Regions from separate parts of the Bradyrhizobium sp. CCGB20 genome, predicted to be linked through region 1. Evidence: predicted binding sites of a transcription regulator. Region 1 holds the regulator's gene; the other holds the start of a gene.

Region 1 (6,222 bases):
TGCTGGGCGGGACATGCCGGCTGCAAGCCCGAGGCCATCGTCGCGCGCTATGTGCGGGACAGCGAAGCCTACCGGCTGCACGAGGTCGGCAAGATCAGCGACGAGGCCTATTTTGACTCGCTGCGCGTCTCGCTCGGGATCGGCATTTCGGACGCACAATTCCTGGAGGGGTGGAACGCGATCTTCGCCGGCGAGATGCCCGACATCGCCGAGTTGCTGCCGCGCGCGGCAAAGCAGATGCCGGTCTACGCCTTCTCCAACACCAACCGGCCGCATGTCGACCATTTCTCGAAGGAATATGCCGGCCTGCTCGGACATTTCCGCGAGCTGTACCTGTCGTCCAGCATCGGCCTGCGCAAACCGGATGTGGAGGCTTTCGACCATGTCGTGGCCGCGATCGGCGTGCCGGCGAACCGTATCGTGTTCTTCGACGATCTTGCCGAGAACATCGAGGGAGCGCGGTCCAGCGGGCTGACCACGGTGCACGTGACCACGCCCCGCGACGTCGGGAACGCCCTCAAGGCGCTCGGAATTTGATCCCGGGCCGGCGGCTACACGCCGCGAACCAGGCGTATCCGGAGCCTATTTTGCCCGGGGAGAGGAACCGAAGCCCTTTGTATATTTTTATACAGAGTTCCCGGAACGAACGCCTGCCTCAGGACTCATGACTCCGTTGGGAATTCTACATCGGACTTATCGTCGTGTTGGGCAAAACCTACCTCACCAAGCAGGCCTCTCTGCTGATGAAATTCGCCAGGACCACATCGGATTCTGAGCTTTCCGCCAAGCTGATCAGCAAGGCCGCCGACCTGAAATCCCAGGCCGACCCGTTGCCTGACAAGGATCAGGGCTCCGCGGCGCCGGATGTCAGTCCGTACAAGCAGCCGGGGACCTGACCGATGCTGGCCGTGGCTCTCGTCATTCTCGTCCTCGCCATGGCCATCCTCATACCGGTCTGTCTTGCCTTCCGGATCATGCCGCGGCGGACTTGACGTCTGCCCATCGCTGCAGAGCGGATGACGCAGGATAAATCATCCTGTGCGGCCGCTGCTTTGCCTCCGCGCGCGCGCTCGGCTAAGACTCTCGCCGCCGATTTGCCCGAACGGGCACAGCTGGAGTTTTCACCCGTGGCCCTGATGCCGGTTTCCGACGCGCTTGCCGCGGTGCTGGCGGGTGCAGAGCCGCTGCCTGAAGAGATGATCGCGCTCGACGCAGCCTTCCACCGCGTGCTCGCCCGCGACGTCGCGGCGCGGCGCACGCAGCCACCCCAGGCCATGTCGGCAATGGACGGCTATGCAGTGCGGGCGGCCGATGCGGCGAAGATCGATGCCGCGCTCACCGTGATCGGCGAGGTCGCGGCGGGCCGGCCGTTTGCGGGAACGGTGGGCGCCGGCGAAGCGGTGCGGATCTTCACCGGCGGCGTCGTTCCCGATGGCGCGGACGCGGTCGTGATTCAGGAGGACACGGTTGCGGATGGCAAGCGCATCACGATCACGGAAGCGGCCGTTACCGGGCGGCACATCCGCCCCGCTGGCGTCGATTTTCGCGAGGGCGACGTGCTGCTGCGCGAGGGCACCCGGCTGACCGAGCGCGATCTGGCACTCGCTGCCGGGATGAATCACCCTCGACTGCCCGTCCGCCGCCGCCCGAAGGTCGCGATCCTCGCCACCGGTGACGAGCTGGTGATGCCCGGCACGACGCCCGGCCACGGCCAGATCGTCTATTCCAACGGCTATGCCCTGCACGCGCTCGCCCGCAGCGAGGGCGCCGACACCACCGACCTCGGTATCGCCGCCGACACGCTGGCGGCCACCACGGCCGGCATCCGCCGCGCGCGCGCGAGCGGCGCCGACATCCTGATCACGACCGGCGGCGCCTCGGTCGGCGACCACGATCTGGTCCAGCAGGCGCTGCGGGACGAAGGCATCTCGATGGCGTTCTGGAAGATCGCGATGCGGCCGGGCAAACCGATGATGAACGGGCGGCTCGGCGCGATGCGTGTGATCGGCCTGCCCGGCAATCCCGTGTCATCCTACGTTTGCGGATTCCTGTTCATGGTGCCGCTGATTCGCGCGCTCGCGGGCCGTTCGGCGATTCATCATCGCCGCGAACGCGCGGTGCTCGGCCGCGACGTCGGCGCCAACGACCAGCGCGAGGATTATCTGCGCGCGCGCCTGGAGCTGCGCGACGACGGCACGCTCACGGCCGTTCCCGTCAACCATCAGGATTCCTCGCTGCTTGCGAATCTCGCTGCGGCACAGGCACTTCTCGTGCGCCCGCCGTTCGCGCCGAAGGCCGAAGCCGGCACGCCTTGCGAGGTGCTGCGGCTGCCCGTCTGAGCGCTTCGTTCGCGTGCGTTCCGCGAAGTTTGTGGCGTTCACGGTAAATTAAGCAGTTGCGGAACATGTATCGAACATATAGTGTCCGTTCATGATTTGTTTCGAGCATGCAGCGACTTATCGCTGAATTCAGCGTCTCGGAATCGAACGACATCAACCGGGGGATTTTGGTCGAGATGTTAACGCGCAAACAATACGAGCTCCTGCGGTTCATCAGCGAGCGACTGAAGGAAAGCGGCGTGCCGCCCTCCTTCGACGAGATGAAGGACGCGCTCGACCTGCGCTCGAAGTCGGGTATCCACCGCCTGATCACCGCGCTCGAGGAGCGCGGCTTCATCCGGCGCCTGCCCAACCGCGCCCGCGCCATCGAGGTGATCAAGCTGCCCGAGCTTCAGGCCGCCGCCGGCAGCCGCCGCGGCTTCACGCCGAGCGTCATCGAAGGCAATCTGGGCAAGGTGCGCACGACGTCCAGCCCGCCGGCGGACGACGGCGAGCGCCCCGTTGCGGTGCCCGTGATGGGCCGCATCGCGGCCGGCACGCCGATCGAGGCCCTGCAGACCCGCAGCCACACCATCAGCGTACCGCCCGACATGCTCGGCTCGGGCGAGCATTACGCGCTCGAAGTGCGCGGCGATTCGATGGTCGAGGCCGGCATTCTCGACGGCGACATGGCGCTGATCCAGCGCAACGAGAGCGCCGATACCGGCGACATCGTGGTGGCGCTGATCGACGACGAGGAAGCAACCCTGAAGCGCTTCCGCCGCCGCGGCGCCTCGATCGCGCTCGAGCCCGCCAATGCAGCCTATGAGGTCCGCATCCTGCCGCCCAACCGGGTGAAGATCCAGGGTAAGCTGATCGGGCTGTACCGGAAGTACTGAGACCGGACGTCCTGCTATCGGTGATTTGGCGCCTCTCGCGCACTTTTCGATCGGCATCGCCGATCCGGCATTGGAGCGGACGATTGTCCGCTTCCGCTGGATAGTCTTTCTGGTTTCGCGCAGATTATCCGGCCCCTCCTCCGGCGCTACATCCTCGGCACGTCGCACGAAGCAGCATTGCTTCGCGCCCTCTGGGTTCGAGGAGAAGTCATGCGCAAGATCATTCTGGGCACAGTCGCCGCGGCGCTGATCGCAGCATCAGCGTCGCAGGCCTTCGCCGCGCAATCGCAACACCATGTCCGCAAGGACGCCGCTGCGGGTAAGCAAGTCCGGAATGCCCCCAACGCCGTCGCGCAATCGTCGCGGCCGGACTGGCCGTATTCCGGCTGGTCGGCGCCGGCAGGGCGCTGACACACACGTCCGGAATGCGCGGGAGCAGGCTTTGTTCCTCATGGAGCCGGAAAAGATAATGTGATCGCGGCCTGCGGCGGCGAGCCGCAGATTTGCCTACAAGCGGGCAGACGCTAACATGCTTCCACTCTGATAGAGGCCTGCGCCTCGAGAAGAGACGCGGGTCGCTATCCCTGCAAGAGGAGCACCCGATGTGTGACTACAGCCTGCATGCCGTCGCGTCGCGTCCTGCTGAAGTCGGCGAGACGGTCGTCACGACAACCTTCCGCGGCACCTCGACGCGCGGTTTTGCCTCCGCGGCCGATCCGACCGTCGCGGTCTGCCTGCTGCCGGGAACGGAGCTCGCCTTCGCCGACAACGTCCGCTACGACAATCGCTGGATCTGGACGCGGACCGTGAACTCGCGCGTCGGCAAGTTCGGCAAGATCGATCCGCACATTCCCGATCGCCATCATGATGCGATCGAATTCCCCGACGGCAAATACGTGTTGGTGACGCAGCTTGTCGAAGGCCAGCGCGCGACAGTGCTGCAACTGCCGGTGACCCAGCCGGTCGGCGAGCGTGAGCACAAGCCGCAGATCACCGCCGAAAGCCGGCCGACCATCACCCGCCTGCCGATCGGCTGACACAGCCATCCCGGCCGGCGGGTCGGGCCAGGATTGAAATTGCCATCGCCGGCCGAGGCCGGCGAGATGGTATCGCTTGCATTCCGCGAAGCTCCATTGGACGGACCAAGCCGCTCCGCCTCCCCACCGCACGAAGTTTGCGCTGTCCTGCCTGAATTTTGAACGTCCGTTCCGCAGCCAAATGGCCGATGCTTGGTGCGGCTTGAGACGGCGGACACGTTCGATGAAGACCTTCATTCGCGTCGTTGAACTCTGGGTGCCCGACCGCACGCGCATGCGGCTGGAATTCGGCGGCGGCCTCTACGGCGAAGGCCTGTCCGCGTTCAGGGCCGTGAGCGAAGGTCTGCACTTCGGATATGATGAGGGGCTTCCGGGCAAGGCCTGGGCCAGCGGCCACCCCGTGATCCTCACCAAATTCGCCAACTCCTATTTCAAGAGGACCGATCAGGCCATCGCGGCCGGGCTCACCTGTGGCGTGGCGGTCCCGGTGTTTTCCGGCGAATTCCTGCAAGCCGTCATGGTGCTGTTCTGCGGCGACGACGAGGTACATGTCGGCGCGATCGAGCTCTGGCACAACGATGCCGAAATCTCCCACGAGATGGGACTCGTCGACGGCTATTACGGCACCGCCGACATGTTCGAATTCAACTCCCGCCACACCAGATTTCCGCGTGGCTTCGGCCTGCCCGGCCGCACCTGGAAGGCCGGCCTGCCGCTGATCATCAAGGACCTGCACGACGCCAGGAGTTTTCTGCGCTGGGAGGACGCCGCCAAGGTCGGGATCAATCTCGGCGTCGGCATTCCTTACCGGACCGGCACCGACCAGACGTGGGTTCTGGCGTTTCTCTCCGCGCAGGCAACCCCGATTGCGCGACGCTTCGAGATCTGGGTCCCGGACGAGGCCCGTTCGGCGCTGGTCTTCCGCGCCGGCGACTGCAGCGCGCAGACCGACCTCGCAGCCCTCTATGCGACGAAATCCATTGCCAGAGGCGAAGGCAGCATCGGCGGGGCCTGGACCACCGGCATGCCCGCGCTCAACGACGATCTTGCGCATGATGTCTCGGTCGCGGCCCTGCAGGCCCGCGCCTCTGGACTGAGCCGGATGGTCGTCCTGCCGGTTATCGGCAACGCCAGGCTCGACGCCGTGCTGGCCTGGTATCTGTAACCCGTCCGCTCAATCCTCGGCCTGCAAGTCGGCCTCCGATGGCGTCGCGTCCCGGCCGCGGGGCACGGCCGTCTTCGGCGCAAGGCTTCCGTCGAAATCGCCCTCGCCGGCGGCAGCCGGCGACCACGGGCGGTCCGTCCCCCTCGCCCTCGCCGCCTGAACCGCAAAGCCGTCGCCGCTTCGGGTCAGTGCCAGCGCGCCCTGCCTTGCGAGGCGCTGACGGTCGACAACCATCGCCGCGCAATCCGGCGGTGCGGGCCGCGCAGTCACCACCAGCGCGGCGCGGCTGCAATCATCGGCCAGCGCGTCGATGCGCGAGGACAGCGCGACGAGGCGCCCGTCGGCGAGCGGCGTCACGCAGCCGGCCTCGTCGCACGACACGCCAGCGGCCAGTGAGGCACTACCGGCGTCGCGCGGATCGGCGTCGGCGGCGAGCCACTCCTTCAGGAGAAAACTGTCCTTGCTCGACCTGATCAGATGCAGATGTCCGTCCCTGCCCCGCACCGCGACGCTCTGGCCGTCACCGGCGATCAGGACATCGGGCTGCCGTGCAGACAATCCCCAGAGGATCGCGGCGATCAGTGCCACCGCGCCGACCCAACGCAACGGCGTGCGCAACAGGCCCATCACGATGATCCCCAAACTTGCAGCGATCAGCGGTGCGACGCCGAACGCCGAGATGCGGCCGACCGCGCCCGGCAATGCGGCCACCCAGCGCGACACCGCAACCATCCAGTCGATGCCGATCCCCATCAGCCACCAGAACGGACCATCAAGCCCGAACGGCGCTGCAATCAATCCCA
Region 2 (6,222 bases), 2.7 Mb from region 1:
TCGACCCGAACCTCGCACGCAGCATCGTCACCGACTCCAAGCGCCTGCAGCAGGTCCTCAAGAACCTGCTTTCCAACGCCTTCAAGTTCACCGCCGAGGGCGAAGTCCGCCTGAAGGTCGCCGCCGCGGTCGGCGGCTGGGGCACGGATCACCCGGTGCTGAATTCCGCGCCGGCCGTGATCGCGTTCGAGGTGTCGGACACCGGCATCGGCATCCCCCTGGAGAAGCAGAAGCTGATCTTCGAGGCTTTCCAGCAGGCAGACGCCGGCACCAGCCGCAAATATGGCGGCACCGGCCTCGGGCTTGCCATCAGCCGCGAGCTCGCGAGCCTGCTCGGCGGCGAAATCCACCTGCGCAGCGCGCCGGGCAAGGGCTCGTCCTTCACGCTCTACCTGCCGCTGAAATATTCCGGCCCGACGCTCGCGCCGCGTGCGCCCGCGCCGCAGCAGTACAGTCAGCCACCGGCGTTGCAAGCCGCCGCGCCCGAGCAGCAGCGCGTCATCGAGCAAATTGCCGACGACAGGCTCAATCTCGAGCCCGGCGACACCATCCTGCTCATCGTCGAGGACGATCCGCACTATGCGCGCGTGCTGGTCGATCTCGCCCGCGACAAGGGCTTCAAAGTTCTGGTCGCCGCACGCGGCGCGGAGGCGCTGGAGCTTGCCAAGCAATACCAGCCGCGGGCCGTTTCGCTCGACGTGTTCCTGCCGGATATGCTGGGCTGGACCGTGCTGAGCCAGCTCAAGCACAATCCGCTGACCCGCCACATCCCCGTGCAGATCATCACGCTCGACGAGGACCGGCAGCATGCGCTGGCCCGCGGCGCCTTCTCGTTCGTCAACAAGCCGACCACGACCGAGGGCGTCTCAGCCGCGCTGACGCAGATCAAGGAATATGCGCGTCCCAGGCGCAAGCGGCTCCTGATCGTCGAGGACAACGAGGCCGAGCAGCTCTCGATCCGCGAGCTGCTGCATCACGACGACATCGAGATCGTGACGACGGATACCGGCGCCGGCGCGCTCTCGACGTTGCGCGAGGCTCCTTGCGATTGCGTGGTGCTCGACCTCAGGCTGCCCGACATGACCGGCTTCGAGGTGCTGGACCAGATCCGCAACGACGAAGTGCTGTCGAACGTCCCCGTCGTGGTCTTCACCGGCCGCGAGCTGTCGGCGGAGGAGGATGCGGAACTCCACACGATGGCGCGCAGCATCGTGGTCAAAGGCGTGGAGTCGCCGGAACGCCTGCTCGATGAAACCGCCTTGTTCCTGCATCGCGTGATCACGGAACTTCCGGTCGAGAAGCAGCGCATGCTGGAGAAGCTGAACAGTTCCGACGAGGATTTGATCGGCAAGACCGCCCTGCTCGTTGACGACGACGCCCGCAACATCTTTGCGCTGTCGAGTGTGCTGGAACGGCGCGGCATGAAAGTGCTGACGGCCACGACAGGCCGCGAGGCGGTGACACTGGTCGAATCCAATCCCGAGATCGCCATCGTGCTGATGGACATCATGATGCCGCAGATGGATGGCTATCAGACCATCGGCGTCATTCGTGAAAATCCGGCCTTCGCCCGCCTTCCGATCATCGCGCTGACCGCCAAGGCGATGAAGGGCGACCGTGAAAAATGCCTGGAAGCCGGCGCGTCCGACTACCTCGCCAAACCCGTCAACACCGATCAATTGCTGCTTGCGATCCGCATGTGGCTGCACCGCTGAGTTTGGATCCGCGAATGGACCACGAAAAGGTCAACATCCTCCTCGTCGACGACCAGCCCGCCAAGCTGCTCGCCTATGAGGTGATTTTGAAGGATCTCGGCGAGAACCTCGTGATCGCCTCGTCGGGACGCGAGGCGCTGGAGGTCCTGCTCAAGACCGAGGTCGCGGTGATCCTGGTCGACGTCTGCATGCCCGAGCTCGACGGCTTCGAGCTGGCCGCGATGATCCGCGAGCATCCGCGATTCCAGAAGACCGCGATGATCTTCATCTCGGCAATCCAGGTCAGCGACATCGACCGCCTGCGCGGCTACGAGATGGGCGCGGTCGATTACGTGCCGGTGCCGGTCGTGCCGGAGGTGCTGCGCGCCAAGGTCAAGGTGTTCGCCGAGCTCTATCGCAAGACGCGCGAACTCGAACGGCTGAACCAGGATCTGGAGGATCGCGTGCGTGCCCGCACGGCCGAGCTGGAGAACTCCACCGCAAAGCTGCGCGAGAGCGAAGAGCGGCGCAGCATGGCGATCGCCGCCGGCAAGATGGGGTCCTGGGATTGGGACTGGGTCAACGGCGACTGGATGTGGGACGAAGGCCAATACCGCATCTTCGGCGTGACGCCGGAGACCTTCAACGTCACCTCAGCCAACATCCAGGCGCTGCTGCATCCCGACGACGTCGACCAGTTCGGCCAGGCGATTGCCGCGTTCAATACCGGCGCGCACGCCTATGAAGGCGAGTTTCGCGTCAACCGGCCCGATGGCGAGGTGCGCTGGTGCGTCGGCACGGCAGCCGCGACGGTCGACCAGGGCGGCCGCGTGGTGCGCGTGAGCGGCGTCACCGTCGACATCACCGAACGCAAGCGCGCGGAAGAGCGGCAAAATCTGCTGGCGCGCGAGGTCGATCATCGCGCCAAGAACGCGCTGGCGCTGGCGCAGTCGATCGTGCGGCTCACCCGTGCCGATGAAGTCAAGGACTACGTCAATGCGGTGGAAGGGCGCATCAATGCGCTGGCGCGCGTGCACACGATCCTGTCGCTGTCGAGCTGGCAGGGCGCCGAATTGTCCAAGCTGATCGACGAGGAGCTCGCACCCTATTCGCTCGGCGGCCAGATCAAGTTGGCGGGTCCGGAGGTTCAGCTGATGCCCGCGACGGCGCAAACACTGGCGCTGGCGCTGCATGAGCTTTTCACGAACTCGGCGAAGTATGGCGCGCTGTCGGCGCGGTCAGGACGGCTGGCGATCGGCTGGCAAGTCGAGGACGACCACCTCACACTGACCTGGGATGAAACGGGTGGTCCGCTGGTCAGGACACCGAAATCCCGCGGCTTTGGCACGCGAAGTCTGCTTGCCAGTGTCGAATCGCAACTCGGCGGACAGGCGGAATTTGACTGGCGTGCCGAAGGCCTGTTGTGCCGCCTTGAGGTGCCGCTGACGCGGAAGGCGGCAGCGCCCGCGAGCAAGTTCGAGGCGGCTCCCTCCGAAGCCCTTCAGCGGGCTTCAGGCTAGCGCGTTTCCGAGCGAAGTAGACTCCGGTTCGCGTGAAGAAAACGCGTCAAGCTCTAGCGCGCCGCGACCCTCATACGCTGCATCGGCTGAGGCTCGTCAGCGACACGTCCTTCGAGCCAGGCTTCGGTTTGCGAGAGGTCGCGCAGTGCCCGCGCGTATCGGCGGGCTGCGCTCCGCTCGACACCGCGCGGCAGCTTGCGCGCCTTCCGCAGCATGTCCGCGGCGGCGTTGCGATAGGCCAAGGAGCGATAGAGAAAGACGACCTTACCCATATCGGATGTTCCCGTGTTGTTGGCTTTCATCTTCGCAAGACCGGCATGAACGTCGGATGAAGCGGGGAATGACAATATCTTCATGAGAATGGAACCCGCAATCGGCGCGCGCGTTCTATGCCACACCGTGAGGCTGTTCCATGCCCGCGAAAAAGTCGCCGAGCCTCATCTCTCCGACCGGCGTCATCAAGCTGATGACGCATGCGATGATGGGCGCAGCCCTCGGCCTTGTCTTCGGTCTCGCCCTCGTCCTGTTCAATCCGGCGGTTGCGAATTTGCTGAACCACGGCGGCTATTCGGCCGCTGTCGTCTTCGTCACCACACTGGTCACGACATTCGCGATCGGCGCGACGCTCACGGGCCTCGTGTTCATCCTTGCCGAGGACAAGGAATTTTGAAGCCTGCGTGAAGCGCCCCGGGCGCTTTCGTCGGAACTCCTGCGGCAAACGGCGGTTGGCTGCCTGCGTCAATTTAACTCAGGGAGTTCCCGCGCATGAAAACCACCAAGCTCGCTCTCACCGTAATGCTGGCAACCGGCCTCGCCGCCGCCCCGTTCGCCGCGCAGGCCAAGTCGCACAAGGCCAAGCAGGGATCGTCGATGTCGTCGTCGCAGACCACAGGCGCCAACACCAAATCCTCCAAGGGCGCTGATCCCTCCGGTCAAGGTGGTTCTGGCCCCGGCTCCGACCAGGGCGGCACCATGACGAACAACAAGGGCGGCATGACCAACACCAAGTGAGCTCTGGCCGCCAAACAAAAGGCCTCGCGGCAACGCGGGGCCTTCGCTTTGGAGCTCATTGGAAATCCTTCTGGCCGCCACATCGTCGGCGTGCGCGTCAGCTCACCGCGGCCGGTCGGATGTAGGGGATGCTAAAGCGGCCGTCCCGTGGCATTCGCCTTCACGAGATGCTCGAGCTGCGCACGCTTGCGTGCGATCAGGAGCTGGGCTGCGGCATCGTCGAGACCCTCGCGCTGCAATTGCCGGATGGCGGAGCCGAGTTCGAGAATTTCGGCGCGCAGCTTTAGAATCCGGTACGTGTCCGGGTCTTCTTCCACCGCACGCTCCCAAAATTTTCAGCGCCGCGCGACCACGCGCAGGGGACTGCCGGATGTCGTCGCGGGACGTAGGCGTACCCGGTCGCGGACGTCGGGCAGAACATCGCCGCCACCGGCAGCCTTCCATTCGCCGATCAGCAGGTTGATTTTCCGGCGCAGATCCATCTGCGCCAGGGCCTTTTCTGTGCAGTCACGATCGCGATTGACGAGGTCGCGCACGGACACCTCGATGTTGGCCATTTCGAGCCTCAAGGCGCTGATTTTGCGTCGAATTTCATTAATTCTGTTGTCCATGGCTTGTTAGAACAAAATAAGAACATATAGTCAAGTCACGATTTCGGAACGGAGAGGCCAGATGCAGGTTCAGGGTAAATATGACGCCAGGGTTTTCCTCGCGGAGCAGATGACGAGAGCGCAGGGGCTGAAGCTGAAGCGTCTGAGCGAGGAAGCCTATCAGCCCACTCAATACGATCGGGCTCTGTCCTTCACCGAGGCTGCGCGCCGCATCCGAGCGCTGGAAGACGAGATCGAGCTGGCGAACTCCTTCTGAGGAGCGCCGCCGGCGCATTTGGAACGTTGGGTCAGTGATGCGGTTCTTTCCCCGGGCCAAGGGAGAGAGTTGATGGCACGCAAGGCAAAGAAGCGCCGCTACTCACGCAGCGCCGGCAGCGATGTCGAAAGCGAAATGCGGCGCTACAAGAAGGGCACCGCGAAGAGCGGCCGCGGTGGTCGCGGCGGACGCGTGAAGAACCGCAAGCAGGCCATCGCGATCGGACTGTCGAAGGCGCGCAAGAAGGGCAAGAAGGTCCCGAAGAAGGCGTCGAAGCGGACAACGACCAAGAAGACCTCCACGAAGACCTCCAAGAAGACGTCCCGAAAAGCTCCGAAGAAGGCTTCGAAGCGCAAATCCAGCAAGCGGTGACACCGCGTCAGATCATGCTGCCCGGCATGAAGCAGCGGATCGAAATCCCGAACGCGGTCTTCACGGGCCACACCATGGTGTGGCCAGCCCGGTTTGGCTCGGTGATGACGGCCTCATCGGGCACGTCCACCCACTGCCCGTCGAGCCGCACGCGATAGTGCCCGTCGTGCGATTCCCAATCGGGATCCGACACAGCAAAGCCATCCGCATCCGAGCAGCACGGCCCGAGATGGCTGCGCAAACTGTCGAACCAGGGTTTTAGGGGTGAATTGGCGTAGCGGCCGTCGTCGCGCCCCAAGGCGCTTCCAGTCGTCAGCAGCACAATTGGCGCCACGAGCAACGCACGCCTCAGCGAGAGCTTCAATCGATCCATGTCGGCACCGATCAAATGCGAACCACCGGTTCCACAAGAAGGCCGGGCGTTCGAAGTTCCACTCTAGCAAATTTCGCCCCGGCGTCGTCATCGCCGCCAAGGCGCAACACGCGAGTCAGAACTGTGACGAGCGAACGCGGCTTTTTCGGACGAACCCGTCACCGTTGCTGCCGTTAACGAGAATGTTATCGGAAGCCTGTGGGTATCTCCAGCGCACGCACGAAAAAGGCGGCCCGGGGGGCCGCCTTTTGAGTTTGCCGCAGAAAGCGTGGGCTTATGCCAGCGGCACCGCGACGAACCGCGTCGCTTCCGCGCCCTTCACCTGCAACAGCACGCTGCTCTTGCCGGACGATTTGGCTTGCGCCAGCTCCGAGCGGACGTCGCC

What was found. The regulator LexA, encoded in region 1, represses DNA repair genes until DNA is damaged. The targets are predictions, from matches to a motif close to TGTTCNNNNTGTGTTCNG.
Region 2: the regulator LexA is predicted to act here: its motif matches at 4,844-4,861, upstream of NLM15_RS11030 (DUF3072 domain-containing protein).

Annotation. Positions count from the first base shown of each region.
Region 1 covers NZ_JANADN010000001.1:5,154,211-5,160,432, forward strand. Annotated here, with positions in the region: gene NLM15_RS23815 (HAD family phosphatase) at 1-537, shown strand, start outside; gene NLM15_RS23820 (hypothetical protein) at 702-896, shown strand; gene glp (gephyrin-like molybdotransferase Glp) at 1,128-2,339, shown strand; gene lexA (transcriptional repressor LexA) at 2,516-3,217, shown strand; gene NLM15_RS23835 (hypothetical protein) at 3,428-3,628, shown strand; gene NLM15_RS23840 (hypothetical protein) at 3,820-4,254, shown strand; gene NLM15_RS23845 (GAF domain-containing protein) at 4,478-5,419, shown strand; partial or broken gene NLM15_RS23850 (ComEC/Rec2 family competence protein) at 5,429-6,222, opposite strand, start outside.
Region 2 covers NZ_JANADN010000001.1:2,417,404-2,423,625, reverse strand. Annotated here, with positions in the region: gene NLM15_RS11065 (HAMP domain-containing protein) at 1-1,715, shown strand, start outside; gene NLM15_RS11060 (HWE histidine kinase domain-containing protein) at 1,730-3,214, shown strand; gene NLM15_RS11055 (hypothetical protein) at 3,268-3,486, opposite strand; gene NLM15_RS11050 (hypothetical protein) at 3,627-3,884, shown strand; gene NLM15_RS11045 (hypothetical protein) at 3,980-4,225, shown strand; gene NLM15_RS11040 (hypothetical protein) at 4,357-4,542, opposite strand; gene NLM15_RS11035 (hypothetical protein) at 4,561-4,782, opposite strand; gene NLM15_RS11030 (DUF3072 domain-containing protein) at 4,898-5,092, shown strand; gene NLM15_RS11025 (DUF6496 domain-containing protein) at 5,165-5,464, shown strand; gene NLM15_RS11020 (hypothetical protein) at 5,472-5,837, opposite strand; gene NLM15_RS11015 (Do family serine endopeptidase) at 6,112-6,222, opposite strand, start outside.